DNA from 3 places in the Arthrobacter sp. TmtSoilC51 genome. Region 3 is predicted to be linked to each of the others. Evidence: riboswitches for the same ligand, from Rfam matches in the RefSeq annotation. Region 3 holds a riboswitch; each other region holds the start of a gene.

Region 1 (9,842 bases), 250 kb from region 3:
TCAGCGCAGACGAGCACAGAATGAAGTCTGGAACGACGCCATGCTTGAGCAACCATCTTCCGGCCAGTGGGGCCTCACGGTGTCCGCGTTCCTCGAGGGGACGTTCATGGTCCGGAACCCCCATGGGCCAATCCGCTTTGGCATGCCGCATGATCACAAGGCGCCTGATGTGATGGTCACTCATGAACCAACCCTATAGCGGCAAACCTTATCCGCGGCGGAGGCCAATACTCACGGGAGCACTACAAAAGCAGAAAGGCGGCATGTCCCGATAGCGCCGTTGTTGCTGGGCCCACTCCGCCCGGGTTCCCTGACCGAGCTTGCGAGGGCAGGGAGGCGGAGGGGAGGCACGAGCGCAGGCGCAGAGGGATATGCCGCCTTTCGGCTGCAGCAGTAGCTTAGATCGAGTATTCCGGAGCGGCCCAGACGATGACCTCAGGGTGCTCGTAGAAGCGGTAGCCCTGGCCACGTACGGTGCGCACGGTGTTGGCAAGGCGGCCCAGCTTGGAGCGGAGGCGGCGGATGTGGACGTCGATGGTGCGCTCGTTGGGCACTTCTTCGGCGTTGCGCCACAGGCCCTCAAGCAGCTCGTCGCGGCCAACCGTGCGGGTACCGTTTTCGACGAGGTAGTTGAGGAGCTCGAATTCCTTGAACGTCAGGTTCAGCGACTCACCGTCGAGGTGGACTTCGCGGCGGGCGAGGTCGATCAGCACGCCGGAGGGGCGGGCTTCCTGCTGCGGTGCCGGGCGCGCAGCCTCGGTGCGCTGGCGGGCTGCGACCGTGGGGTCACCGAAGGTGGAACGCACGACGTCGAGTGCGGACCCGGGTGCCCCGGCCGGTGCAACGGCGACTGCAGCGTAGCTCTCTGCGCCGGTGACGAGGGACTGGGCATAGGCCCGGATTTCCTGGGCAAGCTTGGCGATGGACGTACCAGCCGCTGCTGCTGTCTCTTCGTCGATGCCCATGTAGAGCACGAAGCCGCGGGCCACGTTGTCGTTGGCGACGGGGCGGAGGCGGTCAGACTGCGCAATGACGGGAGTGGGCGCCGTCATGGGTGCTGGCTCGTTGGTGGGAACTGCCCGCAACTGGCCGTAGGAGTTGGGGTTGTAACCCTGGGGCACGTAGCCGGGGGCCTGCTGGCCGTTGCCCTGGGTGGCCGGGGCGTACCCGGGACGGTTGCCGAAGCCGGGGCGGAGCCCTGCGTTTGAAGCGGCCTTGTTGGCGTTTCGGACTGAGATGTGGACGTAACCGGATGCAACTGACATGGAGTGATTACCTCAAAAGTGAATAGCCGTCATCGCGGCTTCGAATGCTGGTTGTCCCCGCAATGAGTTTGGGGAAGGGCGCCCAACGCTGGGCTAGGGGGCGAATGCCTGAAACTTCTTTGGGGTGGAAAGTTAGGCTTGCATTCGACAACAGCGGGTCTCGTCGCCAGCGGGTGTGCTGGACCAGATTGCTGCGGCTGCAGGTGCTGTTGAGTTCTTGTTCACATTGGAAGTGTGCAACGTAACAATGGCAACACGCAAGTAACAAAGCGCCAAACCGTCCACATTTTGAGACAAGAGGGTCTATTGTGCCGCAGATCACAATTCTTCCCTCGTTGAAAATGAACGTCATTTCATTCGGTCTCGACGAGAAATATTCGGTATATGGTGAATTTTCTTCGGCCGATAAGGCATGATGTCCTCCCCGATTCCCATTCGGCACAGAAGGACGGAATCTCAAGATCTGAAACACTTGCTGTCCAATCGCAAGCCGGTCCGATCTCGAATTTTTGCTCCAAAATCTGCTACAAGCCGTAGAAACAGCGTGTACGGGCCTGTCCAGGGTCCACGAACTCCTGCCACCTAACTCCCACGTAGCTAGTGTTGATCTCACAGCGTCCTCACAGGACTGCCAAAGCCTCGGCAAACCAGCAGAATGGAGAGTTGTCACATGGCCTCCTCGCACTCCATGACCAACAACCTTCCCCAGCTCTCCCACCCGGACGGCTCCCCAATCCGCGCCCTGGTAGTGGACGACGAACCCAGCCTTGCCGAACTCATGAGCATGGGTTTGCGCATGGCAGGCTGGTCCGTGGCGGTAGCTGCCGACGGACCAGAAGCCGTGAAGATTGCCAAGGACTTCCGCCCTGACGTGCTGGTGCTGGATGTCATGCTTCCGGGATTTGACGGTGTGGAGGTCCTCAACCGGATACGCGCCTTCGCGCCCGAAGTACCTGCGCTGTTCCTCACAGCCAAGGATGCTGTCCAGGACCGCATCGTAGGCCTTGCCGCCGGCGGCGACGACTACGTCACCAAGCCCTTCAGCATGGAGGAAGTCCTCCTGCGCCTGCACAGGCTCGTCCAACGATCAGGCGTAGCCGCCATGGACACCGCCGAACTGGTGGTGGGCGATCTCACCCTGAACGTGGATACACGCGAAGTTTCCCGCGCCGGCGAGGACATCCAGCTCACGGCAACGCAGTTTGAGCTGCTTCGTTACCTCATGGAGAACCCCAAGCGCGTGGTCAGCAAGGCACAGATCCTGGACCGCGTCTGGGACTACGACTTCGGCGGGCAGGCCAACATCGTGGAACTGTACATTTCCTACCTGCGCAAGAAAATCGAAGCCAACCACCCCCCGATGATCCACACCATCCGCGGGGCCGGCTACGTCATCAAGCCTGCGGACTGAACCTTGTCCACCCTTTCAGAAGTAGCCCGCAAGACCCAGCGGAGCTGGTTCAATCCCTCAACCTGGCATCTGCGCACGCGACTGGTCCTGGTGGCAATGGCATTGCTGGTGGCGATTTGCGGTGCAGTCGGGGTGGTCAGCTATGCCTCCATGGACATGTACTTCAACAAGCAACTCGATAAGCAGTTGGAGCAGGCGTCCAGCCGCGCGAATGACTTCGGCAGGCCGCCGTCGAACTTTCCTTCAAGCGGCCGGCCAGATCCCCTGGAGGCCCGCGGCCAAGGTGCCGGGACCCTCAACGCGAGGATCGATGGTTCCACCGTCATCAACTCGGGCCTCATAGATGCCAACGGCCGGCGCGCCGCACTGTCGGCCGAAGACAAGCAGGTCCTGCTGTCACTCCCCCGCGGCAATCTGCCTGTGGACCGCTCATTGTCCAATGGCGACTACCGGCTGGTGGCCGTTGAAACCGCCTACGGCGACGTGATCGTGACGGGACTGCCGTTGGCTGACAAGCAAAACGCCGAGGCATCGCTGGTATGGACCATGGTGTTTGTTTCTCTTGGCGGCCTGGTACTGATCGGCCTCGCGGGTACCGTCATTATCCGTAGGACCATGCGGCCCCTGGAGCAGCTTTCGGAAGTCGCGACGAAAGTCTCGCGGCTGCCCCTCGACGCCGGTGACGTGGCACTTGCGGTGCGCGTACCGCCGTCGGCCTCCCATCCGGGAACGGAAGTGGGCAGCGTTGGCCACGCTTTGAACCAAATGCTCAACAACGTTGCCAGGGCGCTGGCAGCCCGGCAGGAAAGCGAAACCAAGGTCCGACAATTTGTGGCCGACGCGTCCCACGAACTCCGGACGCCGCTGACCGCCATCCGCGGCTACACAGAGTTGCTACGCATGACCGAGAACTTCACCGACGATGGACGAAAATCCTTGGCACGCGTCCAGAGCCAATCGGAACGGATGACCACGCTAGTGGAGGACCTGCTGCTGTTGGCGCGCCTGGACGAAGGCCAGCCGTTGAAGGTCACGGATGTGGACCTGACGCAGCTGGTGATCGAGACCGTCAGCGACGAAAAGGTGATGGCACCGGACCATATCTGGAAGCTCCAGCTCCCTGACGAACCGATTACGGTGCGCGGTGACGCAACCCAACTGCATCAGGTGTTGGCCAATCTGCTGTCCAACGCACGCAAGCACACAGATCCCGGCACCACGGTGGTCACAGGCGTCATGCTCTCTGCTGACGGTAGTGCGGTGGTCACCGTCACTGACGATGGGCCTGGCATTCCGCCCGAATTCCAAGGCCGTATTTTCTCGCGATTTGCCCGGGCTGACGCCGCAAGATCGGGCTCTGAGGGGACCTCCGGATTGGGCTTGTCCATTGTCGAATCGATCGTTCAAGCGCACGGCGGAAGCGTGGAAGTTACGTCCAAGCCGGGACGCACTGAGTTCGCCCTCCGGCTCCCCTCAGTTTCAAACGAACGCGCATAACGAATCGGGCAACATGACGCGCCGTGATCGTGATCTCTGTTACCTAAATGTGACTTAAGCCGAAACCTCCTGTACCGTCGAAAGGGTGGGTCGCCCCTAACTGGCCCCACACCCGGGATGCGCCGAGCTCTGCCACTTCCCGGAGTTCCGTTCTCATTCGAGGCAGAGACGGGGGACCCAGAGTCTCCGGGCACAGTATTTTCCTTGCCCTTGGGGTGAAGCCGCAGCTACGCGCGCGGCCGGATGACCTCATCCGAACCCGACAGCTAACTCCGCAGGCGCTGAGAGGTAATCACACATGTCTGAATTCAACGATCAGACGCGCCCTTCCGCGCGTCACCGTGACGAACACAATGCTCCCCTGACCAAGTCGCAAACCGTTCTGAAGAACGCTGCACGCCGCGGCAAGACGGGGCAGCGGATGTCCGTTGTTGCAGGAGTCGTTGCCGCCGCCTTGGGCGTCGCCTCGCTCGGCCAGGCCGCAAACGCTGCGTTCAACCTCCCGGAAACGAGCCAGGCGTCCGAGACGCAGGCTACCGCCCAGGTCAGCAACAAATCAGCGGAAATCTCAGCTTCCTTGGATGCTGCCGCCAAGAAGGGCGCCGCCGATAGGGCCGCCGCAGACCAGGCAGCGGCCGCACAAGCCGCCGCCGAGAAGGCCGCCGCTGAGAAGGCTGCCGCGGACCAGGCAGCGGCCGCACAAGCCGCCGCCGAGAAGGCTGCCGCTGACGCAGCCGCCAAGCAGGCTGCAGATGCCGCCGCTGCTGCAGCCGCAGCCGCCGCAGCTGCCCCCAAGGCAGTGGACGATCCCGCAGCTGCCAAGGCGTACGCCGCCAGCATCCTCGCCAACTACGGCTGGGGTCCGGGCGAAATGACTGCGCTGAACACGCTGTGGGAGAAGGAATCCAACTGGCGGACCACCGCGACCAACGCCTCCAGTGGCGCCTACGGAATCGTGCAGTCATTGCCGGCTTCCAAGATGGCGACTGCCGGCGCTGACTGGGAGACCAACTACCAGACCCAGATCAAGTGGGGCCTGAACTACATCAAGGAACGCTACGGCTCCCCCTCGGCCGCCCTTGCCTTCCACTTGGCCAACAACTGGTACTAAGCCAAACCCTGAAGCAGGCTTGAGCCCACCCCAGCGGGCTCAATCGTGCAGGGCCTGATTGCCGCCCCATTTCCGCCGTTCGCAGTGTTTTTTGAAGCGACCGGCAGGAACCGGGGCGGTTTTCGCGGTTCAGGCCGTTTCCCCGTTTGAAGGCTTTCCACGTTTCACAGTCGCATCACAGCGGCTGCCTAAAGCCCTCATAATCCTTGGCCGCATGCTGGATGCATGACGCTCATAGATCCAGCCGGCAACGCAGTGCAGCACGCTGCACACGCTGGGCACTGTGGTGCTTCAGCCGTGCCTCAACAGCGGTCGCGGCGGTCTCCCGTGAACATCCGGGGAACAGTTCCCGTCCTTGACGTCGCGGTTCCCGTCTTCAACGAGGAAGGCCACATCGAGTGGAGCCTGCGCCGGCTGCACGCGCATCTCGTGGACTCGTTGCCTCACAGTTTCCAGATCACTGTGGCCGACAACGCCAGTACTGACACCACATTGAGAATTGCCGAACGGCTGGCCCGCGAACTCCCGGGCCTGAAGGTCCTGCGCTTCCAGGAACGAGGGCGGGGAAATGCGCTCCGCCATGTCTGGCTCCATTCACCCTCACCTGTGCTGGCCTACGTCGAAGCTGGCATGTCCATCGACCTTGCCGCGGTGGCTCCCCTGCTGGCACCAGTAATTTCCGGGCATTCGGATCTTGCCATTGGCACACGGCTAGCCCGGACTTCCAATGCGATTGGTGGTCGCCGAAGCACCTTGGTTTCCCGCGGCTACAACATCCTGCTGCATCTGGTCTTGGGCGCCCGATTCTCCGACGCCCAGTGCGGTTTCAAAGCCATCCGCGCGGATGTAGCCCATCGGATCCTGCCGCACGTTAGGGACGACTCGTGGTTTTTCGATACCGAACTCCTGGTTATCGCTGAGCGCTGCGGCCTGCGCATTCACGAAGTCCCCGTCGACTGGACCGACAATCCCGACCCAAATATCGACGTCGTACGGACCGCTGCGGCTGACCTGCGGGGTATCGCGCGCCTGGCGCGCGATCTCGTGACGGGGCGCATCCCCATCGCGGAACTCCGGGCAACACTGGAGCGTGGCCCTTGCCCGCGTCGTTGCCCAGTTCCGAAGTGACACGTCGCACCAGCGTGCAATAAGCCCCGCCTCATCCTGCTTGACATAGGTCAACTGAACCGGTTTACTTACCAACAACTGAACCGGTCAAGTGATCGGGATCACTGCTCGTAAATTGGGGAGTCATGGCCGTTACCATCAACGACGTCGCGAATGCAGCAGGCGTGAGCAAGGGTGCTGTTTCCTACGCGCTGAATGGCCAGCCGGGCGTCAGCGAAGGCACGCGGACGCGGATCCTCCAAGTTGCCAAGGAACTGGGCTGGAAACCAAGTCTCCGGGCCAAGGGACTGTCCTCCTCCAAGGCTTATGCCTTGGGACTCGTGGTGGCACGTGATGCGAAACTGCTCAGCACGGACCCCTTCTTTCCGGCCTTCATAGCTGGCATCGAAACCACCCTGGTCCGGCATGAATACACGTTGGTCCTGTCCATCGCTTCCGGCCCCGAGGCAGAAGAGAAAAGCTACAGAAAGCTCGTAGAGGATGGTCGCGTGGACGGCGTCATCCTCACCGACATGCGGAACAACGATTCCCGCATCGCCCTGCTCGGCGAGCTGGAACTGCCCGCTGTCACACTCAATCGGCCGGACACGCGCTCACCTTTCCCCGCGGTCTGCATGGACGATACCGATGGCATCACGTCCGCCGTCAAGCACCTGATCTCTCTGGGACATACTCGAATCGCCCACGTGGGCGGGCCCCAGCCCTACGTCCACAGCCGAAGCCGCCACGGCGCGTGGGCACGAACGCTCGAATCAGCTGGACTCGGAACGGACCTGTTTATCGAGGCCGATTTCACGGCAGCAGGCGGAGCAGCCGCCACAGAATCTTTACTCAGCCGCCCGAACCGGCCCACGGCCATCGTTTACGCCAACGACCTCATGGCCATCGCCGGACAATCACTTGCCCAAACGCGAGGATTCAATGTGCCGGAAGACTTGTCCGCCACTGGCTACGACAACACCGAGATCACGCAGTACTTGAACCCCCCGCTGACCACCATCTCGACCGATCCGCTTTTGTGGGGGCAGACGGCAGCACAGCTGCTGCTCAACCGGCTCAACGGAACCCCCGCCGAAGACATTCTCTTGCAAGCCCCACGGCTGCTTATCCGTGGCTCTACCGGCCCAGTCAGCCCGGCTGACTGACTGACCGACCAGGCCAGGCCAGCCGGATCAACAAAGAAGTTCCAGCAATGCCGCTGTAACGCGCCTCGCTGCTGCCACCCATGGGTGACAGCGCGTGGCCATGCATTCCCGTGTCCTGCGCCATGACCGCCGTCATGACCGCCGCAACGGACCATCACAAGTACCAACGCTCCACCACGCATCAATTACCTTCAATGAGGAGTTGCAATGAAGCACGGACTTACTTCGACACGAATCGTGTCCATGGCTGCGATGGCAGTATTGGGTGCCACGCTGGCGGCTTGCGGCGGCGGAGGAAGCGGCAGCACCACCACCACCGCTGACGCTGCAACCGCGGCCAAAGGCCCCATCAAGATCTGGTACTCAAACAACGAGTTCGAGGTGAAGTGGGGCAAGGCCATGGTGGAGTCGTGGAATTCCGCCCACCCCGACGAAAAAATCGACGCCCAGGAAATCCCGGCCGGAAAGTCCTCCGAGGAAGTCATCGGAGCGGCCATCACAGCGGGCAATGCGCCGTGCCTGGTCTTCAACACCGCCCCGGTGGCAGTGCCGCAATTCCAGAAACAAGGCGGACTGGTGGCACTGGACAAGTTCCCCGACGCCGCGCAGTACATCAAGGAGCGCATAGGAGACCTGGCAGAGCAATACAAGTCAACCGATGGCAAGATGTACCAGTTGCCGTGGAAGTCCAACCCCGTGGTCCTCTTCTATAACAAGGACATTTTCCAGAAGGCCGGGCTGGACCCGGAAAACCCTAAGCTGGCCACACAGGACGAGTTCCTGGACACCGCCCGCACTCTGGTCAAGTCCGGATCAGTAGCCAATGCCGTCTGGCCGTCCCCGGCAAGCGACTTCTTCCAATCCTGGTTCGATTTCTACCCGTTCTACGCCGCCAATTCCGGGGGCACCCCATTGGTGAAGGACGGTAAAGCCACCTTCGACAACGAATCAGGTAAGCAGGTTGCCGGCATGTTTGAGACCCTCTATAAGGAAAAACTGGCCTCAAGCGAGGTCTACCAAGGTGATTCCTTCGGCGAGGGTAAAGCGGCCATCGCCATGGCAGGGCCCTGGGCCATCAACTACTACAAAGGCAAGGTCAACTGGGGTACCGCACCAATCCCAGGTTCCAAGGCCCAGGCTGACGGTTACACTTTCTCCGACGCCAAGAATGTGGCAATGTACTCAGCCTGCAAGAACCAAGGCACGGCCTGGGAGGTCATGAAATTCGCCACCAGCCAGGAACAGGACGGCAAGCTGCTGGCCGTTAGCGGTCAGATGCCCATGCGCAAGGACTTGACGGCAACCTACCCTGACTACTTCGCGAAAAACCCTGCCTATGAGCGGTTTGCCGAGCAGGCCGCGCACACCGTGGAGGTCCCCAACGTGGCCAACTCGGTAGAAATCTGGTCCACCTTCCGCACCGCCTACGCCAAGTCAGTGATCTTCGGCAACGAGAGCATTGACACCTCGTTCAAGGGCGCGGCAGAGAAGATCAACCAACTGGCAGCCCAAAAGTAGCCGTGGCCCCCATGCCACTCGCCTCCTCCGAAAGCACATCCGCAACACGGAAAGCCGACGGGAGAACAGTCTTCCGGCGGCTGAGGCCAAAGTGCATCTTTGGCCCTCAGCCGCTGGGATTGTTGTTCAGCGCACCATACGTCATCTTCATCCTGGCGGTACTGGCTTACCCCTTGGGGTACGCCGTCTACATTTCCTTCCACGATTTCTTCTTCACGGCCCCCGGTGTACCCGTGGAACGTCCCTTTGTGGGCTTGGAGAACTACGTCACCATCTTGTCCGACCCCGCTGTCCAGCGATCGTTCGCCAACATCGGAGTGTTCCTGGCCATCAACGTTCCACTCACCGTGGGCTTATCCCTCGTGCTGGCCAACGCCTTGAACCGGGTCACCAGGCTGAAGACTTTCTTCAGGGTCAGCTACTACGTCCCATACGTCACGGCGAGCGTAGCCGTTGTCGGAGTCTGGCTCTTCCTGTTTCAGCAGAACGGCCTGGTGAACTCCCTCATGGGACCGCTGGCTCCGAACCCGTCGTGGTTGGTCAACTCCTGGCTCGCGATGCCCACCGTGGCGCTGTACGTGACGTGGAAACAGCTGGGCTTCTTCATCCTGCTCTACCTCGCCGCGCTCCAGAACATCCCGGATGAACTGTACGAGTCCGCCTCTGTGGATGGTGCCAACAAGTGGGTTCAGTTCTGGAACGTCACTGTTCCGGGCGTGCGCGCGGCCAGCGTGCTCGTCACCCTTTTGGCCACTATTACTGGCGCA
Region 2 (9,842 bases), 700 kb from region 3:
CATTTGCTTGTGGTCATAACCCACTGAGCCTCCGGAAGCGAAGGCGTCACCCAGCCAGAACCCGTACTCGGCTGCGAGGGCGTTGGCGATGTCCGAGAAGGTTGCTGTTCCCTTGTCGGCGGCTACCACGAGGTAGTAGTCGTCCCCGTCGTGCCGTACCACCCGGGGCGGCGCGAGCACGCGGCCGCTGCTTCCGCCGTCGGGATCCGACACCAGGTTGTCCGTGATATCCAGCAAGCCGCGGATGAACGTCCGGTAGCTCTCCTGCCCTTCCGCGAGCCAGGCAGCACGGTCCTCTGCCGGATCCGGGAGACGTTTGGGGAAGAATCCGCCCTTGGCTCCGGTGGGAACAATCACGGCATTCTTGACGGTCTGGGCTTTCACGAGCCCCAGGATTTCCGTGCGGAAGTCTTCCCGCCTGTCCGACCATCGGAGGCCGCCGCGGGCTATGGGACCGAAACGCAAATGGACGCCTTCAACGCGCGGTGAATACACCCAGATTTCGAATTTCGGACGAGGTGCAGGGGCAGCGGGGATGCTGGCGGGGTTGAGCTTGAAGCTTATAAAGGGTCTGTCGAGATAAAAGTTTGTGCGCAGCGTGGCGTCCACCAGGCTCGCGAGGGAACGCAGCAACCGATCGGCGTCCAGGACAGGGACGGCGTCGATGGCATTGGTCAGGTTCGTTCGGGCTGCGTGGACGGCCTGTGTGCGGTGGCTCAGTTCGCTGCTTCCCTCTTCGAACAGATCTCCCCCGGGCAGCCTGGTTTCCCCATGGCTGGAATTGACGAGGTCCGGATCAAACAAGTCCGGAGCGAAGCGGTCAGGGTTGAACTTCGCCTCGAACAGTTCCAGCAGGGCATGGGTTGCCGTGGCATTGCCGCGGAGTGTGTCCGCGATGAAGCCATAAGAGTTGGTGCTCCCCAGTTGCCGGAGGTACTTGGCGTAAGCGCGGAGGATGGCGACCCGCCGCCAGTCGATGCCCTCCTTGATGACCAGAGCGTCCAAAGCGTCCGACTCCGCGTCACCGCGCATCGCGGCACAGAATGCGCCGGCCAGCAGATCGCCCGTGGCCAGGGGGTCCACGCCTCGGGGAAACTTCAGGCCGAGGTCGTAGAGGAAGAACTGCCGGCCGTCGGCCCGCTGAACGTCGAAAGGCCGCTGGTCCAGGACCTTCAAACCCAGGTTATGGAAGAAGGGGAGGATCTCGGTAAGGCTCTGCGGGCGGGTTAAGTAGAGGCGGATCCGGGCGTCCTCAATGAGGACGGCTGTGCCAGGACGTTGGTAAACGGTCAGGAGGGGGTCGGCTTGGTCTGCAGATCCCGGTTCAGCGGACGCAACCGGGAAGCTTTCAAACTTCGCAATGTCCTCAACTGCGTCCTCCACCTCGTAATCGGCCTTATAGCTCGCCGGAAACGCAGTTGCCCATTGCCTGGACAGCTGGGCCGCTTCCTTCCGGGGATACCTTGCTTGGAGGGCCTCGTCGAGGCCTTGCGCCCATGACCTCGTAGCGGCGACGATCCTCTGCTCCAGGACCGCGGCATCTACCACCGCGGGAGTGCCTTCGTGCCGTGAGGGGTCCTGTGGCAAAAGGATCCGGAAGAACACGCGGGCCATGGCGGATTCGCCCAACCGAAGCTCAAACTCGATTGCGTCGGACCCAAACGCTTCACGCAGCTCGCGCTCAATGTTGAGCCTGACGGCCGTGCTGTACCTATACCTGGGTAGGAAAACCAGTGCTGTCATGAACCGACCGAACGAGTCCGGACGAAGAAACAGCCGGGTGCTGTGGCGTTCCTGGAGTCGCAGGATCTCGCGGGCACGGATGGCCAACTGCTCCGCATCGATGTGGAACAGTTCGTCCCGCGGGTAAGCCTCCAACACCGCAAGAAGCTCCTTGCCATGATGCGATGCCCGTGGGTAGCCGAATGCCCGCAGCACTTCCTCCACCGTGTCCCGGATCACCGGAATCTGCTGTGCGGAACGGGCGGTTGAGCTGGGGGAGAAGAGGCCAACAAAGGTGCACCCGCTGGTATCTGTGCCCTCAGTATCTGTTCCCTGGGAGTTGTGGGCGGCCAAGGTGATCTCGTCGAGGTAGGCCCGGCGAAGGACCGTTGAGCGGAGGGTGGATTTGGTGAGGGTAAGGACGGGCGCCTCGGAAGGAACATCGCTTGGGGCGGCAGGACTGGCCGCATCCCGGAGAAGTCCAAGCCCACGGCGCCCGCGATACCCCAGGAACACGAAGTTCCCGTCGTCCAGCCAGCGCAGCAGCTCCTGGGCTTCGCGCGCGGTCCGGTCTTTTGTGGCGGCCTCGTCCAGGGCACTGATTTCGTGTGCCAGTTCCGCGTGGATGGCCTCGGCGTCCTCGGCGGCTGCCCGAACATCCTCCAGAACCATGTTCAGCCGGCCAACCAGGACCTCGGCGCTCGCGTCGTCCGGAATCCGGGGGATCTCGATTGCTATCCACGCCTCGGTGAGCGGTCCGGCGTCGTGCCCGTCTGGGGAAAGGACCGGCTTCGAAGTTGCGGCCGCCGCCGCGTCACCATCGGAACGTTCGACGCCGGTTGGTAGCCCCGAGCGGTGAGGTCCCCTATGGATGTCGGTGAGGCGGTGGGTGCCCGGGTCCCGCGTGACGCTGAAAGTGGGGTGGACCAGGAGCCGGATGGAAGCGGTGTCCCGGGCGATCTCGGCTGTCACGGAGGGAAGGAGGTAGGGCATGTCATCCGCGACGATTGCCACCAAGCTGGAGTCCGTTTCGTTCAGGACTCCGATGACTGCTTGTCCCGGTTCACGGCGTTCGGCCAGCGAGCGGTGGTAGCGCGCCCGTTCCAGCAGCGTCTCCGGTGTGTAGCTGCGGACGTCGTCGTCGGCCACGTGCTCGTAGTAGTCGGTCAGGAACCCGTCCGCCGGCTCGATCCTGGGGGACATGCTTTCATGATCGCTTAAACGCAGCGAGATGGCAGTAGATGCCAATGTTTGAGAAGAACATCGGCATTAACTGCCATCTCGCGAAGGCCAGCAGACGTGGTGGCGGGATTCGAACCCGCGTGCGCTGCTTTGCAGGCAGCTCCCTGGCCTCTCGGGTACACCACGTGCAACCGACACTAGGCGCCCGAAGGCAGGACGATCAAAGTTCATTGCCCCGGCTTTCGCAGGGCTACGTTGGCTTTCGCAGGGCTACGGAAAAGCTACGGAACGTTGCCCTCCGTGACGGCCCCTCCGCGCCAGCTTGGATACTCCCGCAGCCATCAGCAAAGTGAGAATGGCAGCAGCAGCATGCGTGTAAAGCATGAGGTCAGCAGTGTGCACCTGGCCTGAGCCCGCCTGACTGTCCGCAGGTACGTCCACTGGTTGCTGCGCCTGCCCGTGCAAATGGTCAAGGAATCCGGCGCCGGCAAACGAGCCGCTCAAGGCGTCGAAACCAAAGAACAGCAACTGCTGGGCCAGGCCGGACAACAGCAACAACAGCAAAGGCCCATGGATCCAGCGGGCAATCAATTGCGCGGCCAGGGCAGCGAGGGCAACAAAGGCCAGCAGTACGGGCATCGCCGGGGCGCTGCCACCTGAGACGACGTGCGCGGAAAGACCCAAAGCGACAGCAACGGGTCCGGCCACCCAGGCCCACTTGTCCTGCACAGGAGTTGCGCCCATCGCCATCCGTCCCTCCGCACCTCCACACAGGCTAAACGGAGGACAGCGCCTGGGAACAGGCCCTAGGCCAACAGTGTGTTCACCAGCCGTGCTGCCACTTTCGCGGTTCGTCCATCGATGTCGAAGCCCGGGTTCAGCTCAGCAACGTCCAAGTGCCGCAGTGTCCCGCTCGCGGCTACTTGGCGGCAAACGGCATTGATCACGGGCAGTGGCACCCCGTACGCAGCAGGGGCGCTGACGCCCGGTGCCACCGAAGCCGGCAGCACGTCCAGGTCGATCGTCAGGTAAAGCACATCGATTCCAGCCACGAAGTCGGCCACGAACGTCTCCACGCGCTCTGCGGAGCAGTCCTCGTCCAGCAGGTATTTCACGCCGAGACGGTCCGCGGTGTCGAAAAGCGTGCGCGTGTTGTTGGGTTCGGAGATACCGACGACGGCGTAGTGCAGTTCGCGTCCGGCGGCTCGTTCTTCCTGGGCCATCTGGAGAAACGGCGTGCCGGAACTCGGAGTGGGCTCGTCACGCAGGTCAAAGTGGGCATCCAGGTTCAGGACGCCCAGCCGCTTGCCACTACGCACAGTCTCCGAACCGGCCAGGCCCAAATAGCTGGCAAACGCGGTCTCGTGGCCTCCGCCGAGCACGACCGTGAGGTTTCCGGCGTCGAGCAGTTCAGAAATGGCGCGTCCGGCGCGCTGTTGTCCATCTTCCAGTGAGTCGTCCTCCACAACCACGTCACCGGCGTCGAACACGTCACGGTCAAGGTGGAAGGCCAGCGGGGCCAGCGCCGAGCGGATAGCGGCCGGAGCCGCGGCGGCACCTACGCGGCCCTTGTTGCGCCGCACGCCAGCGTCGCTGCAGAAACCCAGGACGACGGCGGGGCGTAAGGCAGCTGCGGCGGCTGTGGAATTGTGGGGTGTTACGGCTTGCCACCAGCGTCGGTGTTCGTCGCCGTCGCCGTCAAAGCGGCCGGTCCACGGCGTCGGGCTGACATCTACGGTGAGGCTGGTGCTGGTTCTTGATCCCATACTTTCAAGCACACCTGACGACGGACCCAAAAACCAGCAATCCAGCACGGGGCGTGTCCGGAATCCCGGACTTCAGCTAAGCGCTACTTGATGCCCAACAGCTCCTCCACAGTTCCGATCCCGAAGAACAGCAGGAACGCCGCTGCAACGGCCCACATGAGCGGGTGGACTTCCCGCGCCCGGCCCTGGAACGAACGGATAAGGACGTAGGAGATGAAGCCTGCGCCGAGGCCGTTGGCAATGGAGTACGTGAAAGGCATGAGGGCGATGGTCAGGAACGCGGGAATGCCGACGCCCCAGTCCTGCCAGTCGATCTTCCCCACCTGGGACACCATCATGAAGCCCACAACCACCAGCGCAGGAGCGACGGCCTCGAACGGGACAAGGTTGATGAGCGGCGTGAAGAACATCGCCACCAGGAAGAGCAAGCCCGTGACAATGGAGGCGAGGCCAGTGCGGGCACCTTCGCCAATACCCGCGCCCGACTCGACGAAGATCTGGTTGGACGAAACGGATGCGCCGCCGCCGACGATTGCCCCGAGGGCATCAACCTGGAGGACGCGGTCCACGTTGGGAATGTTGCCGTGCTCGTCCACGGTTCCGGCCTCGTTGGCCAGGCCCACCATGGTGCCCATGGCGTCGAAGAAGATGCTGAGGAGGATCACGAAAGCCAGCAGCGCGGCGGCCACGAAACCGAGGTGCTCAAAGGCGCCGAAGGGGTTGGCTTTACCAATCAAGGAGAGGTCCGGAGCGCCCCATTCGGAAAGTGTGGGAGCCACGAGGGACCAGCCGCGAGGGTTGACGTTCTTGCCGTCGAAGCTTGGGCCAATATGGAGCGTGAATTCGAGGATGGCGGCCAGGGCAGTGGAGACCACGATGCCGATCAGGATCGCGCCGCGGACCTTTCGCACTACCAACGCGATGGTCAGGATCAGGCCGACAGCGAAAACCAACGTAGGCCACCCCATCAGCTTGCCGTCCACACCCAGGCCGAGCGGGACAGTGGTGCCCGCGGCATCCGGGATGCGCCGGACAAAGCCTGCGTTGACAAGGCCTATCAGGGCGATGAAGAGGCCAATGCCCACCACGATTGCCGTCTTGAGAGCTTCCGGGACGGCTTTGAAAACGGCCGTGCGGAATCCGGTGAGGACCAGGATCAGCATGGTGACGCCCGAAAGCACCACAAGGCCCATCATGTCCGGCCACGTCAGCTCCGGGTGGGAGGCAACTGTCACCGCTACGAATGCGTTCACGCCAAGGCCAGTTGCCACGGCGAAGGGGTGCTTCGCCCAAGCGCCCATGAGGATGGTGAGGATACCGGCCACAAAGGCCGTAGTGGCCGCGACGGCCGTGAAGCCGAGCGAAGCTCCGCTGGAGTCTGCCCCGGAAAGGATCAGCGGGTTCAGCACAACGATGTAGCTCATGGCAAAGAAGGTGGCGAATCCGCCACGTATTTCCCGCGAGTACGTGGAACCGCGTTCGGAGATCTTGAAGTAACGGTCGATTGCAGAACCTTGTTTAAGCATGAAGGTCTCCGGGGATCGGGGGAGTTTGCTCTCAAATCCTATGCCCGCCAATGTGGGCCGCTGGGACGATTCGCCTAGTCTGTAAGGAAGCCAACACTAGGAGAAACCGCCCCATGCGTACCATCCGCCCGCTTCTGGCCGCCGTCGTCGCCGCGCTGGCTTTCGCTTCAGCGTTGCTGTTTGCCGCCGCCCCGGCCTCCGCCCACGACGTCGCCGAATCAACAAACCCGGCGAACGGTGCCCGGGTGACTGAAGTGCCGGCGTCGGTATCCATCACGTTCAACAACCGGCCGCTGGCCATCGGCTCGGGTGTGACTGTCACCTCTGGTGGCGAAAACTGGGCGGACGGCGCAGTGGAAATCATCGACAACATGGCCGTGCAGAAACTTCGGCAGGGTGCTCCGGCCGGCGAATACACGGTGGTCTGGCGCGTGGTCAGCTCCGACTCGCACCCCATCGAGGGCACCTTTACGTTTACGGCATCCGGGACAAGCACGACGACGGCGAGCGGCCAGGCAGGTGCCTCCCAGTCGGCTTCGGTGGCTGTTCCGACGGCGGGCACGGCGGCCCCCGGTACCGAAAACATTGAGCCGGCTCCGGCCGCTTCCCAGCCCTTCCCCTGGAGCATCGTTGGCCTCGCCGTGGTGGCGATTGCCCTGGTGATCTTCCTCGCTGTTACAGCCCGGAAGAAACTCGCGGTTCCCAACGACCCGGATGGCGAAAATTCCCCGGAATAACAAGGTTTTCTACATACTTGCGAAGATCTCGAAATGGTCACCGCGACACGCCAAAACTGAACTTCTCGTTACGTAAATGTGACTTTGAGATGATCTTCCCGTACGGTTGTACCTGTGCCTGTTCCACGTAGCGGGCACTTCCGGCCTGATTGCCTAGCTCTGCCGCAGTCCGGAATCCGTTCGCAGACAAACCTACGGCAGAGACGGGGAACCCATTTTGGCCCGCTTTCAGAGCGCGCCTTGGGGTGAAGTCACGAAGCTTCCGCTGAACAGCGGGGGATAGTGGCCGGGTGACTCCCATCCGAATCCGACAGCTAACCTCGCAGGCATCGGGAGAGGCTCTTTCATGTCTTCACGCATTCTTCGCGGCCGTCGTAAGGCGGACAGCGTACGTCCTAATCCGTTCATCTCAATCTCCAAGGCCGTTGCCAGCAACGCCTCGGGCGCAGGTCGCCAGGCCGCTGTCATCGCAGCAGCTTCGGGCCTCGTCCTTACGGGTTCCATTGCTGCCCACGCAGCAGAAACCCCTGTTCAGCGCGACTCCAGCCCTGCTACGGTCGCCGAGACCGTCACCGAGGGTCCCACCAAGGTTGTTACGGCCGCATCCACGGCCAAGGTCAACTTCGAGCGCCCTGCGGTTGCTTCCGTAGCGGCTCCCGTTATTGAAAAGCCGGCGCCCGTTGCTCCGGCCCCGGCGGCCAAGGCTCCTGCGACCGCTACCGTTCAGGCGGCGGCAACCACTGCTGCCGCTCCCGTCGCGGCTGCCCCTGCTGCTGCAGCTCCGGCTGTTGGTGGCATTAACGCTGCCATGGTCGCCTCGGCTTACGCCCAGATCGGCATCTTCCAGGACTGCACCGCGATGGTCGAAAGGGCCCTCGGCTCCGCAGGCATTCCGGTTGGCGACCTCGCACCCATGCAGTTCATGAACTACGGCAAGGTTGTCAGCGACCCCCAGCCCGGTGACATGATCGTCCAGTCCGGCCACGTAGCTATCTACATCGGCAACGGCCAGGCCATCAGCGGTGGCATCAACGGTAACCAGACGGGCATCCACCCGATCAGCTGGCTTACCGCAACAGGCCCCATCACGTACGTACGCGCTGGCGCCTAAGCTTCACGCTCCAGCTCAAAAGGCCGATGCCTTCGAGGACCAAAGTCTTCGAAGGCATCGGCCTTTTTTCGTAACCGGCCCTTTAGCAATCGACCCTTTACGTACCGCTCTTTTGAGTTAATTTTTGTTCGTTTAAGGCAAGGACTGAACTGGCCTTCGGTGGTTTCTACGCCAGGGCGATGCCCGGCCCAGCTGGGAGAGCCACCTTGGATGAGATCGCTTGCCCCACGGCTTTGGCTTGCCGGAGTACTTCCTTGGGCGTGGGGGTGATGAGTTCGCCAACGCCCACCAAGTGCATGCCGACGGCACGCATGGCTGCCACGAGGTTCTGGCCAATGGCGATGCCGAGATCGGCCAGCATGCGGCGCAGTTGACTCTGGGCGCAGCGCGTCACCACAATGTGGTCGGCCAGGAGGACTCCACTGGCCGTATGCACGGCCCATTGCCGTGGGGTGGATTCAAGCGGCCCGTAAACACTTAGCCCGGCCTTGAGGCTGGCCGTGTTCAGGCTCGCTGCGAGTCCATATCCAAGTTGCAGCGTGGAGTCTCCACCGAGGAAGTCCAGGCGAACAGCGCGTGTGGTGTTGCGGACATCCAGATGGTGGCTGGCGGCGTAGTTGCGCAAGTGGCGCAGGATCTCGTTGCGTTCCTGCATTGCTGCGGGGTCGGCAGCGTCGCAGCGTTGGAGCATTCCCGTATGGACTGATGGTCCGGTGGCCGATAAAGCACCAAAGCCGTCCAGCACGATGGAACCCACGCCATAGCGGCTGAGCTCGCTGGCAACAGCCAACCCGGAGAGGCCGGTGCCGATCACCACGGTGGTAGTCCGTTCCGTGACGGAATCAGGAGTGAGTGACACTGCTTGGGTTCCTCCTTGACGTGTGTGCCTTTCAGCAGCGCGTGGGATCGCGTCCGAGTTCCCCAAGCGGCCGCAAATAAATGGCCGGATTGTGTCCTGGGACACTTTTGCCGGCCATTCGGTGACTCGAACACTACCGAACTTTTTCTGCCATGGATAGCCTCGGCGACTGCGTGTTTTGGATGTTCATCGGCAGCGCAATCCAGAGGTCGATGAAGGTGTCGAAAACCGAGCCCGGACCGTTATGCACATAGCCCAAAGTCGCCTTGATTCGGTAATGCCAACCGAGAATAGTGGGCATTGGAAGGAGAACCCGCGGGTTTCTTCGGCCCCGGCTATTGGTTGCACACCAGCAAGGGAACACCGGTACGGAGAACCTCTGGCAGAATGGCCGGAACATCAAGCAGTAGGTGGAGAGGCGGGCCCAATGGACCAGCACGGCAGACACATTGAAGAACCACGGGACGGCGAGGACCAAGCAGTGGCGCCTGGTGGAATCGTCGTCGGAGTGGACGGTTCCGAGCATGGTCAATGCGCCCTGGTTTGGGCTGCTCGTGAGGCGGAACGCCGCCAGCTTCCCCTGCATATAGTCACGGCGTATTCGGTGCCCATCTTCGCAGCATCCGGCCTCGACGGCGGATACGCCACCGTAGACGATTCTGTGATCCGCGAGGGCGCGGAAGCCATCGTCAAGCAGGCCATGGATAAGGTCTCGGGTTACAACATCGATGTCGATGCGTCTGTGGAGAACGGCGATGCCGCGGGTGTCCTCCTGGATCTCTCCGCGAACGCCGCGCTCCTGGTCTTTGGCAGCCGTGGCCGCGGCGGCTTCGTCGGGCGTCTCCTGGGTTCGGTCAGCAGCGCCTTGCCTGCCCACGCTAAATGCCCTACCGTGACGGTCCCGCTCTACTGCGCCGACCGTTTGGGTGAGAACACCGC
Region 3 (9,842 bases):
TTGACGCGGATGAAAACGGGGCCGGAGCCAACGTTCACGCTAAACAGCGCCGTGGTGGATCCGTTCCATCCACCGTGGACTGCCATGCCGTTGCCGACGTAAACAGCGATATGCGCCATTCCGCCGTAGCCACCGTTGGCGTAGTAGGCGAGGTCGCCGGGCTGGGCTTCAGCTGCACTGACCGTGCGGCCGAGGGAGAGGTAGCCGGCCGGCCAGTCGTGGAAGTGAATGCCGACGGCGGCCAGCGAGTTGGTCACCAGCATGGTGCAGTCCTGCGTGACGCCAAGCTGTGCGTAGGCCGCTGCGGCAATAGCAGCACCGAGACCACTGGAGGCCGCGGGCGCCTTAGCTGCGGGGGCAGTGTTGACAGCCAAAGTGGCGTTGCCGCCAGCAGCCGGCGCAGATTCCTTGGCCGGGGCCTTCTCGACCACAGGAGCGGGTGCTTCCACCGTGGTGACCACGGGGCGCTCGTAGGAGATGGCAACGCTCGAGTCGGCAGCAATGGTGGCTTGGGCAACCGTCTGCACGTCAAGGGCGGACGCGGACGTAGATTCGCGCTGGACATTGGTGTCCGCAGCATTTGCAGCCACGCCGCTGGTCAGGACAAGGCCCGATGCAGCTGCGATCACTGCTGCCTGACGGCCAACGCCACCGGCGTTGTCGCTGACAGCCTTTGCGATGACGGCAAGTGAGCTGGTCTTGGGGGCCTCAGCTCGATGCCGTGCAACCTTGTTTGCACTGGTCATGATTACTCTCTTTTCGTATCCGCGCACGCTGGGGTCGCACGCGGGTTATGGGCGGCCAGCACATGGGGGGCATGCTGGCTTACCCCGAATGGGATTTTCCTAGCGGAGGGTGAAGAACGAGGATGTGCCGGTGGAGGCCACGGAGTGCAGCAGGGTGCCCTGGCTGGGGTTCAGCGCGCTGATCATCATGCCGTTGCCGACGTAGATGCCAACATGGGCTCCGCCGTTCTGCATGACGAGGTCGCCGGGAGCAGGCGTGCTGGTGGGCGTCATGACCGTCCAGGCATTGACGCGGGGGATGCTGATGCCGGCCTGGGCGTAAACCCACTGGGTGAATCCGGAGCAGTCCCAACCATTGGGGGAAGTGCCGCCCCAAACGTAGGGGTGGCCGATGCCGGTGTAGGCAATGGCTGCGAGTCCGGAGGCTGCCGCGCTGGAAGCGGAATCCTTGGCCGTGGAGGACAGGGCAGAGAGTGCGCCGTTCGCCTGGCTATCGCTAGTCTGCGTGCGCTGGGAGGCCCGCTGAACCTTGGGGGCTTCCTTGGTGGCCACTACCGGGCTCTCGAAGGAAACGGTTGCGGTGGGCTCGGCGGTGACAACTGCGGTGGCTACCAACTGCTGGGTGCTGGAGCTTTCCGACTTGGAAACGTCAGTATCTGCGGCCTGGGCCGGGAGTCCGACGCTGAGAACGAGTCCAGAGGCTGCGGCCAGAACGGCGGCTTGGCGGCCTACGGTGCCTGCATTGGTTGAGACAGCCTTGGAAAGGTTGTTCAACGGGTTCGTACGAACCAATTCGGCGCGATGGCGCGCAGGGGTAGTGCGTGATGACACGAAGGTAGCCTCTCCCAATGCCTGCGAGGTGAGCTGTCGGATTCGGATGGGAGTCATCCGGCCGCGCGGCTTCCGGGAAGCTTTTGCGACTTAACCCCAAGGCCTTCTGATTCGAAGACCAAAATTGGTTCCCCCGCCCCTGCCAGACGATTTTTGCGAACGGACCTTGAGTGGTGGCAGAGCTAGGCAATCCACCCAAGTGCATCGGCCCCCTAAAAAGCCGATGCGCTTTAGACGGTACAACAGATATTCGTGAATGTCACATTCAGGTCACGGGGCGTGTCATCAATGCGAGAGAGCACCATCAACTAGCTCAGAGCCAACCCATGGGATCTACGACCTCGCCGTTTACCTGGACCTCAAAATGGAGGTGGCAGCCGGTGGATGCGCCCGTGGTGCCGCTGAGCGCGACGGTATCGCCACGGTTGACGGTCTGACCCACCTTGACGTTGAAGGACGACAGGTGGTTGTACGTGGTCTCGAGGCCGTTGCCGTGATCAACCACTACGCGGTTGCCTCCGCCATACTCATGCCAGCCCGCGAACGTGACCTTGCCTGCGGCTGCGGCGTGAACAGCGGTACCGCACTGGGCCACGAAGTCCTGGCCACGGTGGAAGTCACCCGTGCCGCCGGTGAGCGGGCTGACGCGATAGCCAAAGGGCGACGCCGTGACCAACTTGTCCAGTGGACTGCCCAAGGTGCCAAGTGAGGAGGCGCGCTGGATGCTGCCCGCAGACTGCGCGCTCAGCAGCTGCTTGAGCTTGCCGTCAGGATCGGCTGCGGTGGCGACCGCTGCGCGGCTGAAATCGATTTTGGCAGACGCTGCCGCAGAAACCTCGGGCTGGCTGCCACCGGGCACGGTCAGGGCTGCCTCAGTCTGACCGGACTCGGATGTGGCCATGACGGGGCTTGTGGCCGGCAGACCTACAGTCAGGGCAAGTCCGGTGGCGGCAAGCGCAACTCCGGCTTTCTGCCCGACACCACTGGCTGCGGCGAAGTCGGCTACCTGGCGCAATGGGCTCTTGCGGCGGCGCACCTGACGCGGGGTGTCGCGTGGCCGGATCTCCATTGCGGCGCGGGCTGGCCGCAGCTCAGCAGCGGGGCCGGACGCGCGGCGGCGACCCCTGACGTTCTGCGATGTCAAACTCTGTTCCTCTCTAGAAAGCCTGCGAAGTTAGCTGTCGGATTCGGGTCAGAGAGTTCAAAGACCCGGTCCGCACGAAGCGCAAACGGCACACAGGTATCCCAAGGAGGACTTGCGTTAGTAGGCACTTCTGCTGCGGACTTCACCCCAAGGCTGCTTCTTTAGGCAGCCGCTTGTGGTTCCCCCGCCTCTGCCAGTAGTTGATGACACACCTGATCCGCTGGCAGAGCTCGGCTCCAGATCAGGTAACGCTTTGGTATCGGCGCTAGTAGATAACTATAGGCGATTAAAGTCCGCAGTAATAAATTCGTTATCTTTCGAAACACCGTGTTGTGGCGTGGCTCCATACCATCAATCGCGGAAACCCGCAGGTCACACGCGCGCCAAAGACCCCAACGTGAGATCTGACACGCCGGAAAGTCAGCTAACGGCGACGAAGACGTGCGCGGCTACCTCGGGAGGCAGCTCCAGCGCTCCTTCAATGCCGGGAACGCGAACAGAGATGTACTCCCCCACCCTCTCCAAGGAGACGGTGGCGCCGGGACGAATCCCGCCTTCATCAAGCTGGGTGAGGAGTTCCGGCTCAACCTGGATGGGCTCAGCGAGTCGGCTGACGACTACGCGTGAATCGGCGGCGTACCCGTCCATCGCGTGCAGCAGGTTGACGTCCAGGCGCGCAAGGGGCTGGCCGGCGAGGCCGCCAAGTGCCTCCAGGCCCGGAATGGGGTTGCCATACGGCGACTCGGTGGGATGTTCCAACAACTCATACAACCGCCGCTCCACACGTTCGCTCATGACGTGCTCCCAGCGACATGCCTCGTCATGGACATACGCCCAGTCGAGACCAATGACGTCCGCCAGAAGCCTCTCGGCAAGGCGGTGCTTTCGCATGACTTCAGTGGCCCGCTTGCGTCCGACCTCAGTCAACTCCAGGTGACGGTCGTTGGACACAATCACCAGGCCGTCGCGCTCCATGCGTCCGATGGTCTGGGAAACTGTGGGTCCCGAATGGCGCAAACGCTCGGCAATACGTGCGCGAAGAGCCACGATGTTCTCTTCTTCAAGCTCCAAAATGGTCCGAAGATACATCTCAGTGGTATCGATCAGATCCGTCATCCAGCTCAGCTCTCCTCGAACGCATTTGTTGCGTAATCTCCACCGTACCGCGTCCCAGCCAAGGTGGACGGTGTGCAATCGACACCTCAGGAACGCCAACCCTAGCCTAGCTTATTTGGAATTACTCTGGATAATGTTTCCGCGGGCACGAATGCCCGTAGTGGTTCAGGCATTCCACGTGGCGGACTATGACAACCGCAGATTCCTGAGCGCGGGCCCGGTCAGGCAGAATGATGGAGTCGAAGGGGCAGCCGATGCCACCTGCCACCTCCCCTCTCTAACCGATACCCATTGGAGCCACACGTGAGCGACAACAGCATCACTATTCCCGCCGACCTGCTGCCCAAGGACGGACGCTTCGGCGCAGGACCCTCCAAGGTCCGCCCGGAACAGGTCCAGGCCTTGTCCGCCGCATCGACCACCATTCTTGGCACATCCCACCGTCAGGCGCCCGTCAAGAACCTGGTGGGCTCGGTCCGCGAAGGACTCAGCCAGTTCTTCCGCGCACCTGAGGGCTACGAGGTTGTCCTCGGCGTCGGCGGCTCCACCGCTTTCTGGGACGTAGCGACTTTCGGCCTGGTTGAGAAAAAGGCCCAGCACCTTTCCTTCGGCGAGTTCGGTTCCAAGTTTGCGGCGGCCACCAACAAGGCCCCCTTCCTCGATGCATCCTCCATCATCAAGTCCGAGCCCGGCACGCGGCCGTCCCCCCAGGCCGAGGCCGGCGTTGACGTCTACGCGTGGCCCCAGAACGAGACTTCCACGGGTGTTGCCGCCCCGGTCAAGCGTGTAGAAGGCGCCGACGCCGGTTCGCTCGTCCTGGTGGACGCCACCTCAGCCGCTGGCGGGCTGGACGTGGACGTCGCCGAATCGGATGTCTACTACTTCGCCCCGCAGAAGAACTTCGCCTCTGATGGCGGCCTGTGGCTGGGCCTGTTCTCCCCCGCAGCCCTGGAGCGCGCCGCGCGCATCAAGGCAAGCGATCGCTGGATCCCGGACTTCCTGGACCTGCAGACCGCAATCGAGAACTCCAAGCTGAACCAGACGTACAACACGCCTTCGCTGTCCACGCTGGTGACGTTGGATGCGCAAGTGCAGTGGCTCAACAGCAACGGTGGAATGGACTTCGCCAGCAAGCGCACGGCGGACTCGGCCAGCCGCATCTACTCCTGGGCCGAGGCCTCCGAGTACGCCACACCGTTCGTCGCCAAGGCTGAGGAGCGCTCCAACGTCATCGCCACCATCGACTTCGATGACTCCATTGACGCAGCGGCGATTGCCAAGATCCTGCGCGCCAACGGCGTGGTGGACACTGAGCCCTACCGCAAGCTCGGACGTAACCAGCTCCGCATCGCCACCTTCGTGGCAATCGAACCTGACGACGTCTCAGCCCTGCTCGCCAGCATCGACTACGTCGTGGGCGAACTGAAGAAGTAGAACGTATGACGTAACTGCCGCGGTTTTCCGCGCAAGGGCAGGTGCCGGCGTCGTCTGGGTTATTCCCGGACGGCGCCGCTGCCGTTAATCGACTGGCCGTTACTCGCCTGGGTTAGCAGATTCGGGAGAGTCATCGGCAGCAACGTCGGCTTCAACTGCGTCATCGTCTTCATCGGATTCAGCGGCATCCGATGCTTCGGCGGCGTCGTCTTCTTCAGCCTGAACGGCTTCCTCCGACACCTCCTCTACCGTCTCCTCCACCAAGGGTGTCTCGTCCTCCGGGCGGACACGCTTTGCCCATGGCACCCATTCCGGGGCCAGGATGGAGTCCTCTGAGGGCAGGAGGCCGAGCTCGCTGACCGTTACGATCTTTGACCGGGAATTGCGGGTGATCACGGCGTACCACTGCCACCCGCCGTACCCTGCAAGCTTCGACTCGAATAGGTGCGTGACTACGCGATCGCCCTCGGACTTTGCGCCGATGTGGGCACCAACCTCGCCGGGGTTCGCGATGGTCTCCACCGCTTCCCTTGCCACGTCGACGGCGGCGGCCAGGAACGCATCCGGCTTGCCGGTGCGCCACACGGGGATGCCGGCCCGCGGCTTCGCTGGGACCGGCTTCCGCGCAGGGGTATCCCCGATGACAGGAATGTCGGCGGCAGTGACGGCCCCAGGGCTGGCCTGCGCGTCCCTTCCGGACTTTGTATCCTGTGCGGATTCCGATGTCATGGCGGTTCCTAGGCTTCCAGCTCGTCGGCAACCTTGCGCAGCGCCATGCCGATGGCCTTGGCCTTGTTGCCTTCCGGGTACTTACCGGACGACAAAGTACCGGACAAGTTATCCAGCACGGTCACGAGGTCCTGTACCAAAGGCGCCAGGTCCTTGGCGTTCATGCGCTTGGCCTTGGCGATGGAGGGCGTCTTGTCCAGGACCCGCAGGCCCAATGCCTGGGCACCGCGACGGCCATCGGCCACGCCAAACTCCACGCGGGTACCGGCTTTGAGCTCGGTTACGCCTGCGGGCAGCGACGTCTTGGGCAGGAATACTTCCTGGCCGTCTTCAGCCGCGAGGAATCCGAAGCCTTTTTCCTTGTCATACCACTTGACCTTGCCGGTGGGCACGTAATCAACCTTCTTCGTTCTTGCTTTGGAGACACGTCGCGCCGCCACCGCATCCACAGGGATCTGCGGGATCGAGGGAGACAGCACGGTCCGTGTTGGTCTGTTAGTTCAAGGTTATCCTGCCGGACCACCTATTCCCGCTTTGCGGCGCCTTTGCTGCGCCGTTGCTGCAACGTTCCTGAGACATAGGCGAGCCAATAGCCCATGGGCCTACGTCATGTTGCCCGGCTGCTAGCGTTAGGCGCATGACTTCCCCGGGTTACCGCCGCCCCCTCATGATTGTTGCCGCCGTGATCGCCGTCGTTTCCTTGGCCGCCGTCGGCGCAGTTATGGCTATCGCCTTCAATGGTGGAGTGGCACCCGTGTGGATCACATCCACGGCGCTTTATGGGCTGCCGGTTGCCTTTATGCTCGCTGTGGTCCTGGTGCTGGATGCCGTTCGTCAACGGCGCCGGCAGTAGTGAATCAAGCGCCCGTCACAAGCGAATCAACCGGGGCGGCTTTGCCCTGCCCACACATCAGCGGCCCGGTGGCGGTAACGTTGGATTGATGTCCCTTATTCGCGCGCTCAGCAAGGAACTGGAAGCGCGCAGCGACAATTCGCTGCGGGCCTTGTTTGCCGCGCGGCCTGACCTGATTTCCCCCATGGCGCCGGACTTCGCCGCACTGGCGGCCCGGGCCAGCGCACGTGTCAGCGTGCAACGGGCGTTGGAGCGCCTGACGAAACCTGAAATGCAGGTGTTGGAAACACTCCATTTGTGTACCAACGCCGATACTGGCCACAGTGTTTCCGCCGCCGGCCTCAAGAAAGTCATTGCGGGTTCCACCTTGTCAGCGCTGGAACCGATCCTCGCCAAACTTCAGGAGTTGGCCCTGGTCCACCGGGCCGATCCCCCTGCAGCGTCAAATTCACAATCCAATTCCAGGCAACGGTTCTACCTTCCAGTAGGAAGCCTGAAGGACGTGATCGGCATCTATCCGGCTGGCCTGGGCCGAAGCTACACCGAGTTGGTCAGGCTGCAGCCGGCTTTCGCCCAACGCGTGGTTCAGCTCGTAGCCGAGCTCCACCAATACGGCCTGGATATCCACCCCGCAAGCACGCCCATGGATGCTGCCTTGTCCCTGCAGCGCTGGACCTCAAGTCCAGAGAATGTACGCGCCATCCTGGCGACGGCACCCACAAGGACTGTCGGCCTGCTGGACAAGTTCGGCAGTTGGGCCATGGGCGCTGTGCCCCAAGCTCAACGGCGGGCCTCCGTGACCCACGAAAGCGCCGACGTCGGGCCTATCGACTGGCTCCTGGCGCGCGGCCTGCTGGTCCCCTTGGATGCCGGCCACGTCGAATTGCCGCACAGCGTTGGGATCGCCCTGCGCGGTGGCGCGATCGTGGACGACTTCACCCTGAGCCCTCCGGTTCCGGAACTCGGCCACACAAGTGCTGCCCTGAGGCGCAACGCGGCGATGGGCGCCATCGCCGAGACCCTGCGGCTAACCGGCGACATACTGTTTGCAGTGCGCGAGCAGCCACTGGCAACCCTTCGGAGCGGCGGCGTGGGCGTGCGTGAGCTGCGGCGCCTTGCCGAGTCCATCCGGTGCGGCGTCCACGAAACTGCCATCCTGTTGGAGTTCTGCGCGCTGGCCGGCCTGGTACGGCTGGACGTGGACAGTTCCACGTGGATCCAACCGCCCTCCCTGGAATGGCTCTCTTTGCCACGGCAGGAACAGTGGCTGTGGCTGGTGAACGCATGGTTGGCCAGCGAGCGCGCACCGTCGATGGTGGGGCAGCCGCTCCCGGGATCGACCCCCGGCTCGCCATCCCATCAGGGTTCGGCGGGCAGCACCATTAATGCATTGTCAGCGGAGGCTCAAAGGCCGGACGCTCCAGTGGTCCGCCGCAGGATCCTGGAAATCCTGAATGAATTGACGGTGGAGGCGGCCGCTCCCGATGGCAAGGCGCCCGTCCTGGACGCGCGTGCCGTGCTGCAACGTGCGGAATGGACGCAGCCGCGCATGTCCCGCCGGTTCAGTTCGCTGGTCCGGGGGATCCTCGAGGAAGCCACGCTGCTTGGCTTGATGGGGTCCGGGGCCTTCACGCAACTAGGTTCTGCTGTCGCGCTCGGCCATCCGGAGGAGGCCCTGACCCTCCTCGGTGAGCACCTGCCGGCGGCAGTCAACCACATCCTCCTTCAAGCGGACCTCACTGCCGTAGCGCCCGGTTATCTCGCTCCCGAACTCAGCGCAACGCTGCTGCTCATGGCCGACGCCGAGGGCCAAGGCCCAGCGTCGATCTACCGTTTTTCCACGGAGACCATCCGCCGGGCGCTCGACGCCGGCCAGGATGCGGAATCGCTCTTGGCCTTCCTCCGTGAGCACTCAGCCACGGATGTGCCGCAACCGCTCGCTTACCTTGTGCAGGACACGGCGTCCCGGCATGGGCGTTTGCGCATCGGTTCCAGTGCCAGCTTCATCCAGAGCGACGACGAATCCGCCATCGCTGATTTGTTGCAGGAGGCCCGGACGTCAGCACTGAGCTTGGTGCGGATCGCCCCCACAGTACTGACGTCCTCTGCCAGCCCCCGCGAGACGGCGCGTGTACTGCGCGAGCTGGGACTTTCGCCTGCCGTGCAGGACGCGGAGCCCGCCGTCGTTCGCTTCAAACGCACAACGGCAGTGCCCGGCAGCGCGCGTCCGGTCTATACGGCGCCGCGAACGGCACCACCGGACGACGACGTCGAGGCTCAACTTTCAGTCCTGCGGCAGCATCGTGGCGTCCCGGCTGATGCGGCGGGCGAAGCATCCACGCAGCTTGGCCTGGAAACGCTGCAGAAGGCCATCCGGCTCAAACAGGCGGTCACCATGAACGTGGTGGACAGCCTGGGGAATGCGAACACCGAAACCGTGGTGCCCGTCTCCGTCTCCGGTGGCCGCGTCAGGGTCTTCGACCCCGGCAAGGAAACGGAACGCGTGCTGTCCATCCATCGGATCATCGATGTGGAACCTGCCGTAGACCGGCAGACGTGAAACCGGCACACATGAGAACTGCACCAGTAGGAACGGCGCGCCTGGAAACATCGCGCTTGGAAACGACGCGTTTGGAAACTGCGCAAGTGAGGATTCAACAGTGACCGACGGTCCGCTGATCGTACAAAGCGACAAAACCATTCTCTTGGAAGTCGACCACGAGCTCGCTACAGAGGCCAGGCACGCCATTGCGGCATTTGCTGAACTGGAGCGCGCTCCCGAGCACATGCACAGCTACCGGCTGACGCCTCTTGGGCTCTGGAACGCCCGTGCCGCAGGTCTCGACGCCGAGCAGGTGTTGGATACGCTGCTGAAGTACTCCCGTTTCCCGGTGCCCCATGCTTTGTTGATCGACATCGAAGAGACCATGTCCCGCTACGGGCGGCTTCGCCTCGAAAAGGATCCCCAGCACGGCTTGGTGATGCGTAC

What was found. A riboswitch is a leader RNA that binds a small molecule or an ion and turns the genes downstream of it on or off. The one in region 3 is predicted to bind cyclic di-AMP.
Region 1: another riboswitch for cyclic di-AMP. It lies ahead of ACZ5G6_RS03960 (aggregation-promoting factor C-terminal-like domain-containing protein); the one in region 3 lies ahead of ACZ5G6_RS05125 (C40 family peptidase).
Region 2: another riboswitch for cyclic di-AMP. It lies ahead of ACZ5G6_RS01885 (NlpC/P60 family protein); the one in region 3 lies ahead of ACZ5G6_RS05125 (C40 family peptidase).

The regions. Positions count from the first base shown of each region.
Region 1 is NZ_AP035877.1:817,362-827,203, reverse strand. Features, by position in the region: gene ACZ5G6_RS03980 (SixA phosphatase family protein) at 1-184, opposite strand, end outside; gene ACZ5G6_RS03975 (winged helix-turn-helix domain-containing protein) at 399-1,265, opposite strand; gene ACZ5G6_RS03970 (response regulator transcription factor) at 1,936-2,676, shown strand; gene ACZ5G6_RS03965 (sensor histidine kinase) at 2,680-4,173, shown strand; cyclic di-AMP (ydaO/yuaA leader) riboswitch at 4,309-4,466, shown strand; gene ACZ5G6_RS03960 (aggregation-promoting factor C-terminal-like domain-containing protein) at 4,472-5,284, shown strand; gene ACZ5G6_RS03955 (glycosyltransferase) at 5,510-6,412, shown strand; gene ACZ5G6_RS03950 (LacI family DNA-binding transcriptional regulator) at 6,538-7,557, shown strand; gene ACZ5G6_RS03945 (extracellular solute-binding protein) at 7,765-9,075, shown strand; gene ACZ5G6_RS03940 (carbohydrate ABC transporter permease) at 9,087-9,842, shown strand, end outside.
Region 2 is NZ_AP035877.1:375,941-385,782, forward strand. Features, by position in the region: gene ACZ5G6_RS01855 (NAD-glutamate dehydrogenase) at 1-2,925, opposite strand, end outside; tRNA gene ACZ5G6_RS01860 (tRNA-Cys) at 3,020-3,090, opposite strand; gene ACZ5G6_RS01865 (hypothetical protein) at 3,175-3,648, opposite strand; gene hutG (formimidoylglutamase) at 3,711-4,670, opposite strand; gene ACZ5G6_RS01875 (NCS2 family permease) at 4,754-6,196, opposite strand; gene ACZ5G6_RS01880 (copper resistance CopC family protein) at 6,310-6,933, shown strand; cyclic di-AMP (ydaO/yuaA leader) riboswitch at 7,108-7,276, shown strand; gene ACZ5G6_RS01885 (NlpC/P60 family protein) at 7,280-8,044, shown strand; gene ACZ5G6_RS01890 (NAD(P)/FAD-dependent oxidoreductase) at 8,211-8,903, opposite strand; gene ACZ5G6_RS01895 (hypothetical protein) at 9,037-9,204, opposite strand; gene ACZ5G6_RS01900 (universal stress protein) at 9,331-9,842, shown strand, end outside.
Region 3 is NZ_AP035877.1:1,071,447-1,081,288, reverse strand. Features, by position in the region: gene ACZ5G6_RS05130 (NlpC/P60 family protein) at 1-746, opposite strand, end outside; gene ACZ5G6_RS05125 (C40 family peptidase) at 846-1,577, opposite strand; cyclic di-AMP (ydaO/yuaA leader) riboswitch at 1,582-1,745, opposite strand; gene ACZ5G6_RS05120 (M23 family metallopeptidase) at 1,891-2,721, opposite strand; cyclic di-AMP (ydaO/yuaA leader) riboswitch at 2,726-2,962, opposite strand; gene ACZ5G6_RS05115 (iron-dependent transcriptional repressor DtxR) at 3,142-3,837, opposite strand; gene serC (phosphoserine transaminase) at 4,141-5,271, shown strand; gene ACZ5G6_RS05105 (DUF3027 domain-containing protein) at 5,371-6,000, opposite strand; gene ACZ5G6_RS05100 (cold-shock protein) at 6,009-6,392, opposite strand; gene ACZ5G6_RS05095 (hypothetical protein) at 6,638-6,853, shown strand; gene ACZ5G6_RS05090 (helicase-associated domain-containing protein) at 6,942-9,413, shown strand; gene ACZ5G6_RS05085 (DNA repair helicase XPB) at 9,514-9,842, shown strand, end outside.